2 linked regions of the Variovorax paradoxus genome follow. The protein of the gene in region 1 binds, or shares a complex with, the protein of each later gene. Links are inferred from orthologs where the notes say so. Each region holds a gene or a part of one and is shown on either strand. Other genes may lie near its edges.

Evidence for each region.
Region 2: the proteins of GFK26_RS33680 (region 1) and dapF are in contact, whole or in part, in a solved structure (PDB 5YGU), measured with the Escherichia coli proteins. The link is inferred for Variovorax paradoxus from one-to-one orthologs.

The regions. Positions count from the first base shown.
Region 1 is NZ_CP045644.1:7,234,400-7,240,876, forward strand. Bases 504-3,470 are described here. They hold GFK26_RS33680 (RNA pyrophosphohydrolase), read left to right. Parts: upstream 504-1,636; coding sequence 1,637-2,305; downstream 2,306-3,470. Other genes in these bases: GFK26_RS33675 (proline--tRNA ligase), read right to left, coding at 504-1,501; GFK26_RS33685 (CNP1-like family protein), read left to right, coding at 2,253-2,846; proB (glutamate 5-kinase), read right to left, coding at 2,881-3,470. Outside these bases: more of GFK26_RS33675, read right to left, coding at 1-503; more of proB, read right to left, coding at 3,471-4,020; Obg family GTPase CgtA, read right to left, coding at 4,101-5,177; rpmA (50S ribosomal protein L27), read right to left, coding at 5,251-5,511; rplU (50S ribosomal protein L21), read right to left, coding at 5,524-5,835; GFK26_RS33710 (polyprenyl synthetase family protein), read left to right, coding at 6,018-6,477. UniProt on the Escherichia coli protein: Master regulator of 5'-end-dependent mRNA decay.
Region 2 is NZ_CP045644.1:508,592-515,028, reverse strand. What follows is about bases 2,056-4,982. They hold dapF (diaminopimelate epimerase), read left to right. Parts: upstream 2,056-3,040; coding sequence 3,041-3,925; downstream 3,926-4,982. Other genes in these bases: GFK26_RS02240 (YdcF family protein), read left to right, coding at 4,614-4,982; GFK26_RS02245 (DUF484 family protein), read left to right, coding at 3,922-4,617; GFK26_RS02255 (alpha/beta fold hydrolase), read left to right, coding at 2,134-2,955; GFK26_RS02260 (MFS transporter), read left to right, coding at 2,056-2,073. Also shown: GFK26_RS02270 (amidohydrolase), read left to right, coding at 1-93; GFK26_RS02265 (DoxX family protein), read left to right, coding at 102-500; more of GFK26_RS02260, read left to right, coding at 493-2,055; more of GFK26_RS02240, read left to right, coding at 4,983-5,267; GFK26_RS02235 (tyrosine recombinase XerC), read left to right, coding at 5,306-6,226; GFK26_RS02230 (class I SAM-dependent rRNA methyltransferase), read left to right, coding at 6,300-6,437. UniProt on the Escherichia coli protein: Involved in the succinylase branch of the L-lysine biosynthesis and in the biosynthesis of the pentapeptide incorporated in the peptidoglycan moiety. Catalyzes the stereoinversion of LL-2,6-diaminopimelate (L,L-DAP) to meso-diaminopimelate (meso-DAP).

The sequences.
Region 1 (6,477 bases):
CGACCTTGACCTCGGGGCTGCGGTCCATGCCGATCGGGCAGACCACCACCGTGAACGGCGCCAGCGCGTCGGGCCAGATGATGCCGCGCTCGTCGTGGTTCTGTTCGATGGCGGCGGCGGGCAGGCGCGTGATGCCGATGCCGTAGCAGCCCATCTCGAGGAACTGCGGCTTGCCGCCTTCGTCGAGATAGGTGGCGTTCATGTCCTTGCTGTACTTGGTGCCGAGCACGAAGACGTGGCCCACTTCGATGCCGCGCTCGATGGCCAGCACGCCCTTGCCGTCGGGCGAGGCGTCGCCGGCGACCACGTTGCGCAGGTCGGCCACCAGGTCGGGCTCGGGCAGGTCGCGGCCCCAGTTGACGCCGGTCATGTGGAAGTCGACCTCGTTGGCGCCGGTGATCCAGTCGGCCAGCACGGCGGCTTCGCGGTCGGCCACGAGCTTGACGGGCTTCTTGAGGTTCAGCGGGCCGAGGTAGCCCGGCTTGCAGCCGAAGTGCTCGTCGATCTCGGCGGTGGTGGCAAAGCGGAAGCCCTTGTCGAGGCCGGGCAGCTTGCTGACCTTGATCTCGTTCATGTCGTGGTCACCGCGCAGCAGCAGCAACCAGATCTGCGCGCCCTTGATGTCGCCGGCGGCATCGAGAACGTCGGTGGCCAGCACCAGCGACTTGACGGTGGTGGCCAGCGGCACGCCGAGCAGCTCGGCCACGTCGGCGCAGGTCGCCTTGCCGGGCGTGGGCGTCTTCTCGAGCGCATTGGCGGCGGCAGGACGCGGGCCGGCCGGGGCCAGTGCCTCGGCTTTTTCCATGTTGGCGGCGTAGGTGCTGTCGGGGCAGTAGACGATCGCGTCTTCGCCGGTGGCGGCGATCACCTGGAACTCTTCGCTCAGGTCACCGCCGATGGCGCCGCTGTCGGCCGCCACGGCGCGGTAGCGCAGGCCGAAGCGGTCGAAGATGTTGCGGTAGGCTTGGGCCATCACCTGGTAGCTGGCCTTGGCCGCGTCGAGGTCGCGGTCGAAGCTGTAGGCGTCCTTCATGATGAACTCGCGCCCGCGCATCAGACCGAAGCGCGGACGACGCTCGTCACGGAACTTGGTCTGGATCTGGTAGAAATTCTTCGGCAGCTGCTTGTAGCTGCGGATTTCCTGGCGGGCGATGTCGGTCACCACCTCTTCGCTGGTCGGCTGGATCACGAAGTCGCGGTCGTGGCGGTCCTTGATGCGCAGCAGCTCGGGGCCCATCTTGTCGAAGCGGCCGGTCTCTTGCCAGAACTCGGCCGGCTGCACCACGGGCATCGCGAGCTCGACGGCGCCGGCGCGGTTCATCTCTTCGCGCACGATGGCCTCGACCTTGCGGATCACGCGCAGGCCCATGGGCATGTACGTGTAGATGCCCGTGCCGAGCTTCTTGATCATGCCGGCGCGCATCATGAGCCGATGGCTCGCGACCTCCGCGTCAGCGGGCGCTTCCTTCAGGGTGGAGACAAAAAATCGGGAAGCTTTCATCGGGATCGCGCAGGTGGGTTCGAAGTGAGGAGGGAGACAGGCACCCCGGATAGACCCTGAGAGCCCGGAACCGGTCGCTTGCCGAGGGCAACCCGGCATGCATAATCGACTCAGTTCAAAAATTGGGGTTTGATTATGCTCGACCGGGACGGCTTCAGGCCCAACGTCGGCATCATCCTGCTCAACCAGAGAAACCAGGTTTTCTGGGGCAAGCGCATACGCACGCATTCCTGGCAGTTTCCGCAAGGCGGCATCGACCGTGGCGAAAGTCCCGAGCAAGCCATGTTCCGGGAACTGCACGAGGAAGTCGGGCTCCATCCGGAGCATGTGCGCATCGTGGCCCGTACCCGCGACTGGTTGCGCTACGAGGTGCCGGATCGGTTCATCCGCCGTGACGCACGGGGCCACTACAAAGGCCAGAAGCAGATCTGGTATCTGCTGCAACTTGTCGGCCACGACTGGGATCTCAACCTGCGTGCCACCGACCATCCCGAATTCGACGCTTGGCGCTGGCATGACTACTGGGTCCCGCTCGACGTGGTCGTCGAGTTCAAGCGCGGCGTCTACGAGATGGCGCTTACCGAGCTTGCTCGCTACCTGCCCCGGCAGGATTTCCGCAACCGCTTCCTGCGCAGCAACGTGCGCGCCCGAGAATTCGAGCGCCACACGCTGGACCATGGAGCACCTGCGGGCCTCGACCTGCCGCCCGGCGGCAGCTTCGATCCGCATCCCGACATTCCTTCTGCGAGCGATGAACCTCCTCCCAAGAACAGCGCGCCTTCTTCTTTCCCGACGCCACGCTGAGCGTGCGCTCGTCATCGCCTGCGTCAGCCTGCTGGCTGCCTGCGCCTCCCGCGGCTACGACACCGACAACCCCGACTGGGCCCAAGCCGGCATGCCACCCGCGCCGAAGAGCACCGAGCAGGACAAGGAGTGGGAAGAAACCGCAGTGCCGCCGCCGCCCACCTTCAGCGAAGCGCGTCTGCTGCCGATCGCCATGCCGCCCTACATGACGCTGAAGTTCGGCGTCGACCCGAACACCATCGCCATCACGAAGGACGGCATCGTGCGCTACGTGGTGGTGGCGCAGAACCGGGCGGGCGGTGCCGTCAATGCGTTCTACGAAGGCGTGCGCTGCTCGACGGCAGAGATGAAGAGCTATGCCCGCTTCAACAACGGTGCCTGGCAGGAAACGAAGTCGCCCGAGTGGAAGCGCGTGAAGGACATGAACTCCAGCTACGTGCCGGCGCTGGCGTCCCAAGGCCTGTGCCGGGGCAACGCGCCGCGCAGCTCGGTCAACGAGATGGTGCAGAACATCCGCAATCCGCTGCGCGAACTGCCGTGAAGTGGCGGCGGGGCATGGCGCCCCGCCTTGGCGATCAACCGGGCATCAACACCATGTTGTCGCGGTGCACCATCTCCGGCTCGGCCGCGTAACCCAGCAGTCGCTCGAATTCCGCTGACGGCTTGCGGCACAGCAGCCGGGCCTCCACGCTCGAATAGTTGGCCAGCCCGCGGGCCAGCTCGACACCGTCGACATCGCGTACTGCGATCACGTCGCCGCGCGAGAATTCACCCGACACGCTCGTCATGCCGATCGGCAGCAAGCTCTTGCCTTCGCCGCGCACCTTGGCAGCCGCGCCGGCGTCGACGATGACAGCCCCACGCAGCTGCAGGTGATCGGCCATCCAGCGCTTGCGCGCCTGGTGCTTGGCGGTCTGCGCCACCAGCAGCGTGCCGATGGACTCGCCGCGCGTGAGCCGCAGCAGCGCGTCGGCTTCGCGGCCCCAGGCGATGACCGTCGAGGCGCCGGAACCCGCCGCACGCTTGGCCGCAAGGATCTTGGTGATCATGCCGCCCCGCCCGATGCTCGAGCCGGCGCCGCCCGCCATGGCTTCGAGCGCCGGGTCGCCTGCGGCGGCCTCGTGCACGAACTTGGCGTCGGGGTCCTTGCGCGGATCGGCCGTGTACAAGCCCTTCTGGTCGGTCAGGATGACTAGCGCATCGGCTTCGACCAGGTTGGCGACCAGCGCGCCGAGCGTGTCGTTGTCGCCGAACTTGATCTCGTCGTTGACGACGGTGTCGTTCTCGTTGATGACTGGCACCACGCCCAGGCGCAGCAAGGTGACGAGGGTCGAGCGCGCATTGAGATAGCGCTCCCGGTCTGCCAGGTCGGCATGCGTCAGCAGCACCTGCGCGCTGCCGATCTGGTTCTCGCGCAGTTTGGTCTCGTACATCTGGGCCAGGCCCATCTGCCCGACGGCCGCCGCCGCCTGCAGCTCGTGGATCGCGTGCGGCCGGGTTTTCCAGCCGAGGCGCTTCATGCCTTCGGCGATCGCGCCGCTCGACACCATGACCACTTCGCGCCCGTCGCGCACCAGCTGCGCCAGCTGCCGGCACCACTCGCCGATGGCGGCTTCGTCGAGGCCGCGCCCCTCGTTGGTCACAAGGCTGGAGCCCACCTTGACGACGATACGGCGGGCATCCCGCAAGGCAGTGGAACCGGAATTCGAGGTCATGAAGGAAGAAGGCGTGTTTCAGGGATGCAGCCTGCGCTGCTTGCTATCCATTTTGCAGCACCGAAGGCGCCGCGACGCGCTCAGCTTCCTTCCGGCGGCAGCGGAACGAAGCGCGGATCGACCACGACGGTCTCGTGCTCGGCCACCTGCTGGGCCTTGACCTGCTGGTACACGGCCTTGATCAGGTGCTCGCAGCCTTCGCGCGTGAGCGCCGAGATCTCGAAGACCGGGCCCTTGAAGCGCAGGCGCTTGACGAAGTCCTTGACCAGCGCCGCGCGCTCGTCGCCAGGCACCATGTCGAGCTTGTTCAGCACCAGCCAGCGCGGCTTTTCGAAGAGCGCGGCATCGTACTTCTTCAGTTCACCCACGATGGCCTTGGCCTGGGCGACCGGATCGACGGCATCGTCGAACGGCGCCATGTCGACCACGTGCAGCAGCAGGCGCGTGCGCTGCAAGTGCCGCAGGAACAGGTGACCGAGGCCGGCGCCTTCGGACGCGCCTTCGATCAGGCCGGGCAGGTCGGCGACCACGAAGCTTTGCTCCGGACCGACGCGCACCACACCCAGGTTGGGGTGCAGTGTGGTGAAGGGGTAGTCCGCAATACGGGGACGGGCATTCGAGATCGCGCTGATCAGGGTCGACTTGCCCGCATTGGGCATGCCCAGCAGGCCCACGTCGGCCAGCACCTTGAGTTCGAGCTTAAGGCTCTTCTTCTCGCCGGGCCAGCCAGGCGTCTTCTGGCGCGGCGCACGGTTGATCGCGCTCTTGAAGCGCATGTTGCCGAAACCGCCGTCGCCGCCCTTGGCGATCGTGACGACCTCACCTTCCGTGAGCATCTCGTACAGAACCTCGCCGGTTTCGGCGTCGGTGATGATCGTGCCGACCGGCATCCTGAGGACGATGTCATCGCCCGCGGCGCCGAACATGTCGGAGCCCATGCCGTGCTCGCCGCGCTTGGCTTCGTGCCGGCGCGAGTAGCGGAAATCGACCAGGGTGTTGAGGTTCGAGTCGGCCACCGCGAACACGTGGCCGCCACGGCCGCCGTCGCCGCCGTTGGGGCCGCCGAACTCTTTGTACTTCTCATGTCGGAACGACACGCAGCCGTTGCCGCCATCGCCCGCGGCGATGTCGATGAAGGCTTCGTCGACGAACTTCATGGGATGTCCAGTTTACAAATGAAGAAGCCCCGGCAATGCGGGGCCTCGGAAAGATCGAAGTGACTGGCGGGGCTTAGGCCGCGGGCGTCACGTTGACCATGTGCTTGTTCAGCGCACCCTTGTGACCGAACGACACGTGGCCGTCGACCAGGGCGAAGAGCGTGTGGTCCTTGCCCACGCCGACGTTCACGCCGGGGTGGAACTGGGTGCCGCGCTGGCGCACGATGATCGAGCCTGCGCTGATCAGTTCGCCGCCGAAGGCCTTCACGCCGAGCATCTTGGGCTTGGAATCGCGCCCGTTTCGCGTTGAGCCGCCGCCTTTTTTCTGTGCCATGGAATGTGCTCCTTAGCCGGCGATCGCGCCGATTTGCAGTTCGGTGAACTGCTGGCGATGGCCTTGACGTTTTTGATAGTGCTTGCGACGGCGCATCTTGAAGATGCCGACCTTGTCGTGCTTGCCGTGCGACAGTACCGTGACTGTCACCGTTGCGCCGGACACCAGGGGCGTGCCAACCTTGATTTCAGCGCCGTTTCCGACAGCCAGAACCTGGTCGATCACGATTTCCTGGCCTACGTCCGCAGCAATCTGTTCTACTTTAATTTTTTCGCCGGAAGCAACGCGATATTGCTTGCCGCCGGTTTTTATGACCGCGTACATGTAAACCTCTTAGAAATGAGTCCCCGCAGCGAATTCCGCAGAGCCCAAGATTATAGCGCGCTTTGCGACCGCCCACCACCCCGACTCTGAGACGCGCCCGGGATTCGTGCACGGCTCCCTATAATTCCGGCGTTCCGGCCCCCAGGGCCGCCCTCATCTTCGCAGCGCCCCGCGCCTTCGCTTTGCCAGTTCCCGCCGCCGACACCTCCCCCACCGCCACCGTGCTGGACCTGATTGCCGGCGACATGGTCGAAGTCGACCGTGTGATCGCCCTGCGACTGAACACCGGCGTTCCGCTGGTCAGCCAGGTTTCGCAATACATCATCTCGGCCGGCGGCAAGCGACTGCGGCCGGCGCTCTTGCTGCTCATGGCGGGCGCACTCGGCTACACCGGCGACCAACGCTTCAATCTGGCGGCCGTGGTGGAGTTCATCCACACCGCCACCCTGCTGCACGACGACGTGGTCGACGAGTCGACTCTGCGACGCGGTCGCGCAACCGCCAACGAATCCTTCGGCAATCCCGCCAGCGTGCTGGTGGGAGACTTCCTGTACTCGCGCGCCTTCCAGATGATGTTGGATGCAAACAACATGCGCATCATGCAGATCCTGGCCGAAGCGACCAACGTGATCGCGGAAGGCG
Region 2 (6,437 bases), 6.7 Mb from region 1 along the record:
CACCAGCACGCGACGGCATGGAGCAGCAAGCTGCCCATCGCCGACCTGAAGAGCTTCTGGGGCGCGCTGGGTTGCGCCTGCTGGGCGGTGTGATGAAGACGATGCACTGGACCCTGACGCCCGCCGTGCGCTGGATCGCCTTGCTGCTGCTGTGCGCGGCCTACCTGCAGGGCGGCCTGAACAAGGCGATGGACTTCAACGCCGCCATCGGCGAGATGAACCACTTCGGCCTGTCGCCGGCCGGCCCGCTGGCCGTGGCGGTGATCGTGCTGGAGCTGGGCGCCGCGGCGCTCATCCTCATCGGCTTCTGGCGCTGGCTTGGCGCGCTCGCACTGGGCGCCTTCACGCTGATGGCGACTTTTGTCGCGCTGCGCTTCTGGGAAATGCCGGTGGGCCCCGAGCGCTTCATGGCCGCGAACTCTTTCTTCGAACACCTGGGCCTGGTCGGCGGCTTCGTGCTTGTCGCCTGGCTCGACCTCAAGGAGCGCCAGGATGACTGAGCCTCAAAAATCCGCCGGCGCCTTCGCGCCGCTGCGCCAGCCGGTCTTCGCGGTGCTGTGGGGCGCCACGGTGCTGGGCAACATCGGCAGCTTCATGCGCGACGTGGCCAGCTCGTGGCTGGTGACCGACCTGTCGGCCAGCCCGACGGCGGTGGCGCTGATCCAGACGGCGGCGACGCTGCCGATCTTTCTGCTGGCGATTCCGGCGGGCGTGCTCTCGGACATCCTCGACCGGCGGCGCTTTCTGATCTTCGTGCAGGTGATGCTGGGCGCGGTGAGCGGCACGCTGCTGGTGCTCTCGCACACCGGTTCGCTCACGGTCGAATATTTGGTCGCGCTGACCTTCGTTGGCGGCATCGGCGCGGCGCTGATGGGGCCGACCTGGCAGTCGATCGTGCCGGAGCTGGTGCCGCGCAGCGAGCTGAAGGGCGCGGTGGCGCTCAACTCGCTGGGCATCAACATCGCGCGCTCCATCGGGCCGGCGGCGGGCGGGCTGATCCTCGCGAGCTTCGGCGCGGCCGCCACCTACGGGCTCGACGTGCTGAGCTACGTGTTCGTGATCGCGGCGCTGCTGTGGTGGAAGCGGCCGGCGGCGGTCGACAGCGGGCTGTCCGAGAACTTCTTCGGCGCGTTCCGTGCGGGCATCCGCTACACGCGGGCCAGCAAGGAGCTGCACGTGGTGCTGCTGCGCGCGGCGGTGTTCTTTTTGTTTGCGAGCTCGGTGTGGGCGCTGCTGCCGCTGGTGGCGCGCCAGATGCTCGGCGGCACGGCGAGCTTCTACGGCATCCTGCTCGGCGCGGTGGGCGCGGGCGCCATCGGCGGCGCGCTGGTGATGCCGCGGCTGCGTGCGCGGCTCGATGCCGACGGCATGCTGTTGCTGGCTTCGCTGCTCACGGCCGCGGTGATGGGCGCGCTGGTGTTCGCGCCGCCGCAATGGCTGGCGGTGCCGATGCTGGGCGTGCTCGGCTTGGGCTGGATCATTGCGCTGACCACGCTCAACGGGGTGGCCCAGTCGATCCTGCCGAACTGGGTGCGCGGGCGCGGGCTGGCCGTGTACCTCACGGTGTTCAACGGCGCGATGGCGGCCGGCAGCCTCGGTTGGGGCCTGATCGCGCAGCAGATCGGCGTGCCGGCCACGCTGGTGGCGGGCGCAGTCGGCCTGGTGGTGATGGGCCTGGTGTTCCACCGCGTGCGGCTGCCCGCCGGCGAGGCCGACCTGCAGGCCTCGAACCACTGGCCCGAACCGCTGCTGGCCGAGCCTGTGGCGCACGACCGCGGCCCCGTGATGATCCAGGTCGAGTACCGCATCCGCAAGGAAGACCGGCCGGCGTTCATGGAGGCGATGAAGAAGCTCTCGCTCGAGCGCCGCCGTGACGGTGCCTACGCCTGGGGCGTGCACGAGCACACGACCGACGCCGAGCGCGTGATGGAGTGGTTCCTCGTGGAATCGTGGGCCGAGCACCTGCGCCAGCACCACCGCGTGTCGCAGGCCGATGCCGACCTGCAGGCCGAGGCGCTGCGCTTTCACATCGGCCCGGGCAAGCCCGAGGTGCACCACTTCCTGGCGCTCTGAGCGGCGCGGATTCTGCTTTCTCTTTTCCCTTCAACCTCTCGCCAACCTCAAGGAAAAACCATGACCACACTGACCCTTCGCGACGGCACCGAGCTCTATTACAAGGACTGGGGCAGCGGCCAGCCGATTCTTTTCAGCCACGGCTGGCCGCTGAGCGCCGACATGTGGGACGCCCAGATGCTGTTCTTTGCCGAGCGCGGCTACCGCGTCATTGCGTTCGACCGCCGCGGTTTCGGCCGGTCGAGCCAGCCCTGGACCGGCTACGACTACGACACCTTCGCCGACGACATCGCCGAGCTCATCGAAACGCTCGACCTGAAAAACGTGATCCTGGCGGGCTTCTCGATGGGCGGCGGCGACGTCACGCGCTACATCGCACGCAAAGGCAGCGCGCGCGTGGCCAAGCTCGCGCTCATCAGCGCGGTGACGCCGCTGTTCATGAAGACGCCCGACCATCCCGTGGGCCCCGAGGCCTCGCTGTTCGCGGGCATCCGCGCCGGGCTGGCCGCCGACCGGCCGCAGTTCCTCGACGACTTCAGCACGCTGTTCTACGGCACCAACCGCCCGGGCGCGAAGGTGTCGCAGGGCGTGTTCAAGCAGACGCTGCAGATCGCGCTGCAGGCTTCCATCAAGGCCACCATCGACTGCGTGACGGCGTTCTCCGAGACCGACTTCCGCCCCGACATGGCGAAGATCGACGTGCCCACGCTGGTCATCCACGGCGACGACGACCAGGTCGTGCCCTTCGAGGCCACGGGCAAGCTCGCGGCCGAAATGATCCAGGGCAGCCAGCTCAAGGTGTACGCCGGCGCGCCGCACGCCACCTGCAACACGCACGCGGCGCAGGTCAACGCCGACCTGCTGGCGTTCATCCAGGGCTGAGGCCACTGAGACGGGGTGTGCCGAAAGGGCCGCGCGCTGCGGCCCTTTCGGCGCGAAGGGCGGCGCCGGTGGCGATAATCCGGCGATGCGAATCCGCTTTACCAAGATGCAGGGAGCCGGCAACGATTTCGTCGTGCTCGACGAAACGCGCGGCACGCTGGGCCTCAGCGCCGCGCAGTACCGCTTCCTGGCCGACCGCCATTTCGGCGTCGGCGCCGACCAGATCCTCACGGTGCGCCCGTCGCCCGCTGCAGGCATCGACTTCCAGTACGTGATCCACAACGCCGACGGCGGCGAGGTGGAGCAGTGCGGCAACGGGGCGCGTTGTTTCATGCGCTTCGTGAGCGAGCACGGCCTGACCGACAAGAAAGACGTGCGCGTGCAGACGCTGGCCGGCGTGATCGAACCCCGCATGGGCGACGACGGCCGCGTGACGGTCGACATGGGCGCCCCGGTCTTCGAGCCGGCGCGCGTGCCCTTCGACCCGGCCGGGCTCGACCCGCAGCCCGAAGGTGCGTGGCAGACCTGGCACCTGGCACTGGGCACCCGGGCCGGCAGCGCTATCGTTTCGGTCGCGGTGCTGTCGATGGGCAACCCGCACGCGGTGCAGGTGGTCGACAACGTCGACACCGCGCCTGTGGCCGAGCAGGGCCCGCAGATCGAACACCACCCGCGCTTTCCGCAGCGCGTGAACGCGGGCTTCATGCAGGTGGTCGACCGGTCGAACATCAAGCTGCGGGTGTTCGAGCGCGGTGCCGGCGAAACGCTGGCCTGCGGCACGGGCGCCTGCGCCGCAGTGGTGGCGGGCATTCGCCTGGGGCTGCTGGATTCCCGCGTCGACGTGCAGACGCACGGCGGCATTCTCACGATCGAGTGGCAGGGCGACGGCCGGCCGGTGCTCATGACAGGACCGGCCACGACGGTGTTCGAGGGCGAGATCGACGTGCCCGACATTTCGGAACAGCCATGACCCACTTCACCCACGACAACAACGCCATGAACCCGATCACCGAAGACGACATCGCGAACTACCTGTCGAACACGCCCGACTTCTTCGAACGCCACGCCCAGTTGCTGGCGCAGGTGCAGCTCACCAGCCCGCACGGCAACCGCGCCGTGAGCCTGCAGGAGCGCCAGGCCGAGATGCTGCGCGAGAAGATCAAGGCGCTGGAGCACCGCCTGATGGACATGGTGCGCCACGGCACCGAAAACGTGGTCATCGCCGACCGCCTGCAGCGCTGGACCAAGGGCCTCCTGACCACGCGCGACCCGCGCAGCCTGCCGTACCGCATCGCGGTCGACCTGCAGTCGCTGTTCCTGGTGCCGCAAACGGCCATCAAGGTGTGGGACTGCGGCACCGAGTACCTGAACGAAGCCTATGCCCAGTGGGTGAGCGACGACGTGAAGGCGCTGGCCACCTCGCTCACTTCGCCGTATTGCGGGCTCAACTCGGGCTTCGAGGCGGCCAACTGGCTGCCCGAGCCGACCGGCGCCGCATCGATCGCGCTGATTCCGCTGCGCGCCGACGCCGAATCGCCGGCCTTCGGCTTGCTGGTGCTGGCCTCGCCGGACGCGCAGCGCTTCAACGCCGAAATGGGCACGGACTTTCTCGAGCGCATCGCCGAGCTGTCGTCGGGCGCGCTGTCGCGGCTGCGCCCTTGAGCGGTCCCAGCCGTCCCGCGCGACGCGGGTGGCGCCGCCGGCCCTGGCTGGCCGGCCTGTGCGCGGTCTTGCTGGCCGGCGTGCTCACGTATGTCGCCATCGCGGGCGTGATCTGGCAGCGTGCCGAGGCCGCACTGGCCGGCCCGCTGCCGCGCGTGGCCGACGTGGCGCTGGTGCTGGGCAACCGCGCCTACCTCGACGGCAAGCCGAACCCCTGCCTCACGGGCCGGGTCGACCAGGGCATCGTGCTGGCGCGCGCCGGTCGCGTGCAGACGCTGGTGTTCTCGGGCGGCATCGATGTCGAAGACGGCCGCATCGAAGCCGAGGTGATGCGCGACCACGCCACGGCCGAGGGCTACACGGGGCCGATGGTGCTGGAGTCGGTGTCGTCGTCCACGCGCGCCAACCTGTCGCTGTCGCGCACGGTGCTCGAAGCCAACGGCGTGCGCAGCGTGATCATCGTGTCGGAGCCGTACCACCTGTGGCGCATCGAGCGCCTGGTGCGTGCCAGCGGCTTCGACCAGGCCTTCGACGTGCAGTACGCCGCCGCGCCCACCTCGTGCTGGCGCCGCTGGGGCATGCTGTTCAAGGGCGCATTGCGTGAGCCGGCGGCCATCGTGAACAATGCATCGCTCGGCTATCTGTTCTAGCTAACGCGCTCGGGCGCCGCACGGAGCACGACGACACCATGGAATGGATCGACAAGTACCTCGAACACGTGCGCGTGGAGCGTCGGCTCGCGCCGCGCACTGTCGAGCTGTATGCCTTCCACCTGCGCGCGCTGACCGACCACGCGGCTGAGGCCAACCTGCCGCTGGACCGCGTGCAGACGGCGCACATCCGCCGCTGGATGGCGCAGTTGCACAGCGCCGGGCGCGAGCCACGCGGCATTGCGCTGGTGCTGTCGTGCTGGCGCAGCTTTTACCGCTGGCTCGGCCATGAAGGGCTGATCGGCTTCAACCCCGTGCAGGACGTGCACGCGCCCAAGGCGGGCCGGCCGCTGCCGAAGGCGCTGGGCGTGGACGACGCGGTGCGCCTGGCCGAGCTGTACGACTCCGAAGCCGACCCCTGGACCGAAGCGCGCGACGGCGCCATTGTCGAAATTCTCTACGGATGCGGCCTTCGCGTGAGCGAGCTCACGGGGCTCGATGCGCAGGCGAGCGGCACGGCGCGCGGCTGGGTCGATCTCGATGCGATGGAAGCCCACGTGCTCGGCAAGGGCAGCAAGCGGCGCAGCGTGCCCGTGGGCAGCAAGGCGGCCGAGGCGCTGCGCGACTGGCTCGCGGTGCGCGGCGAGCGCCAGGAGCCGGCGTTGTTCGTGAGTGCGCGCGGCGCGCGCATGTCGTCGCAGGCGGTGTGGAAGCTGCTGCGCGAGCGCAGCCTGAAGGCGGGCCTGGCCGCGCCGGTGCATCCGCACATGCTGCGCCACTCGTTCGCGAGCCACGTGCTGCAGTCGAGCAGCGACCTGCGCGCGGTGCAGGAGCTGCTGGGCCATGCCAACATCGCGACCACGCAGGTCTACACGCGGCTGGATTTCCAGCACCTGGCCAAGGTCTACGACGCGGCGCATCCGCGCGCCAAGGCCCGGCCGGACAAGGACGGCAAGTAGTAGCCACGGCCCGTCGCCTGCATGGTTTCTTTTCGTTTTTTATTTCTTCTTTCATTCCTTTCTCCGTTCTCCCATGAAAACCCTTCGCCTCAAGCCGGGCAAGGAGCGCTCGCTCCAACGCCGCCATCCCTGGGTCTTCGAATCCGCCATTGCGCGCGGCGGCGCGGACTCGGGGGAAACAGTGCGCGTGGAGTCGCACGACGGCAACTTC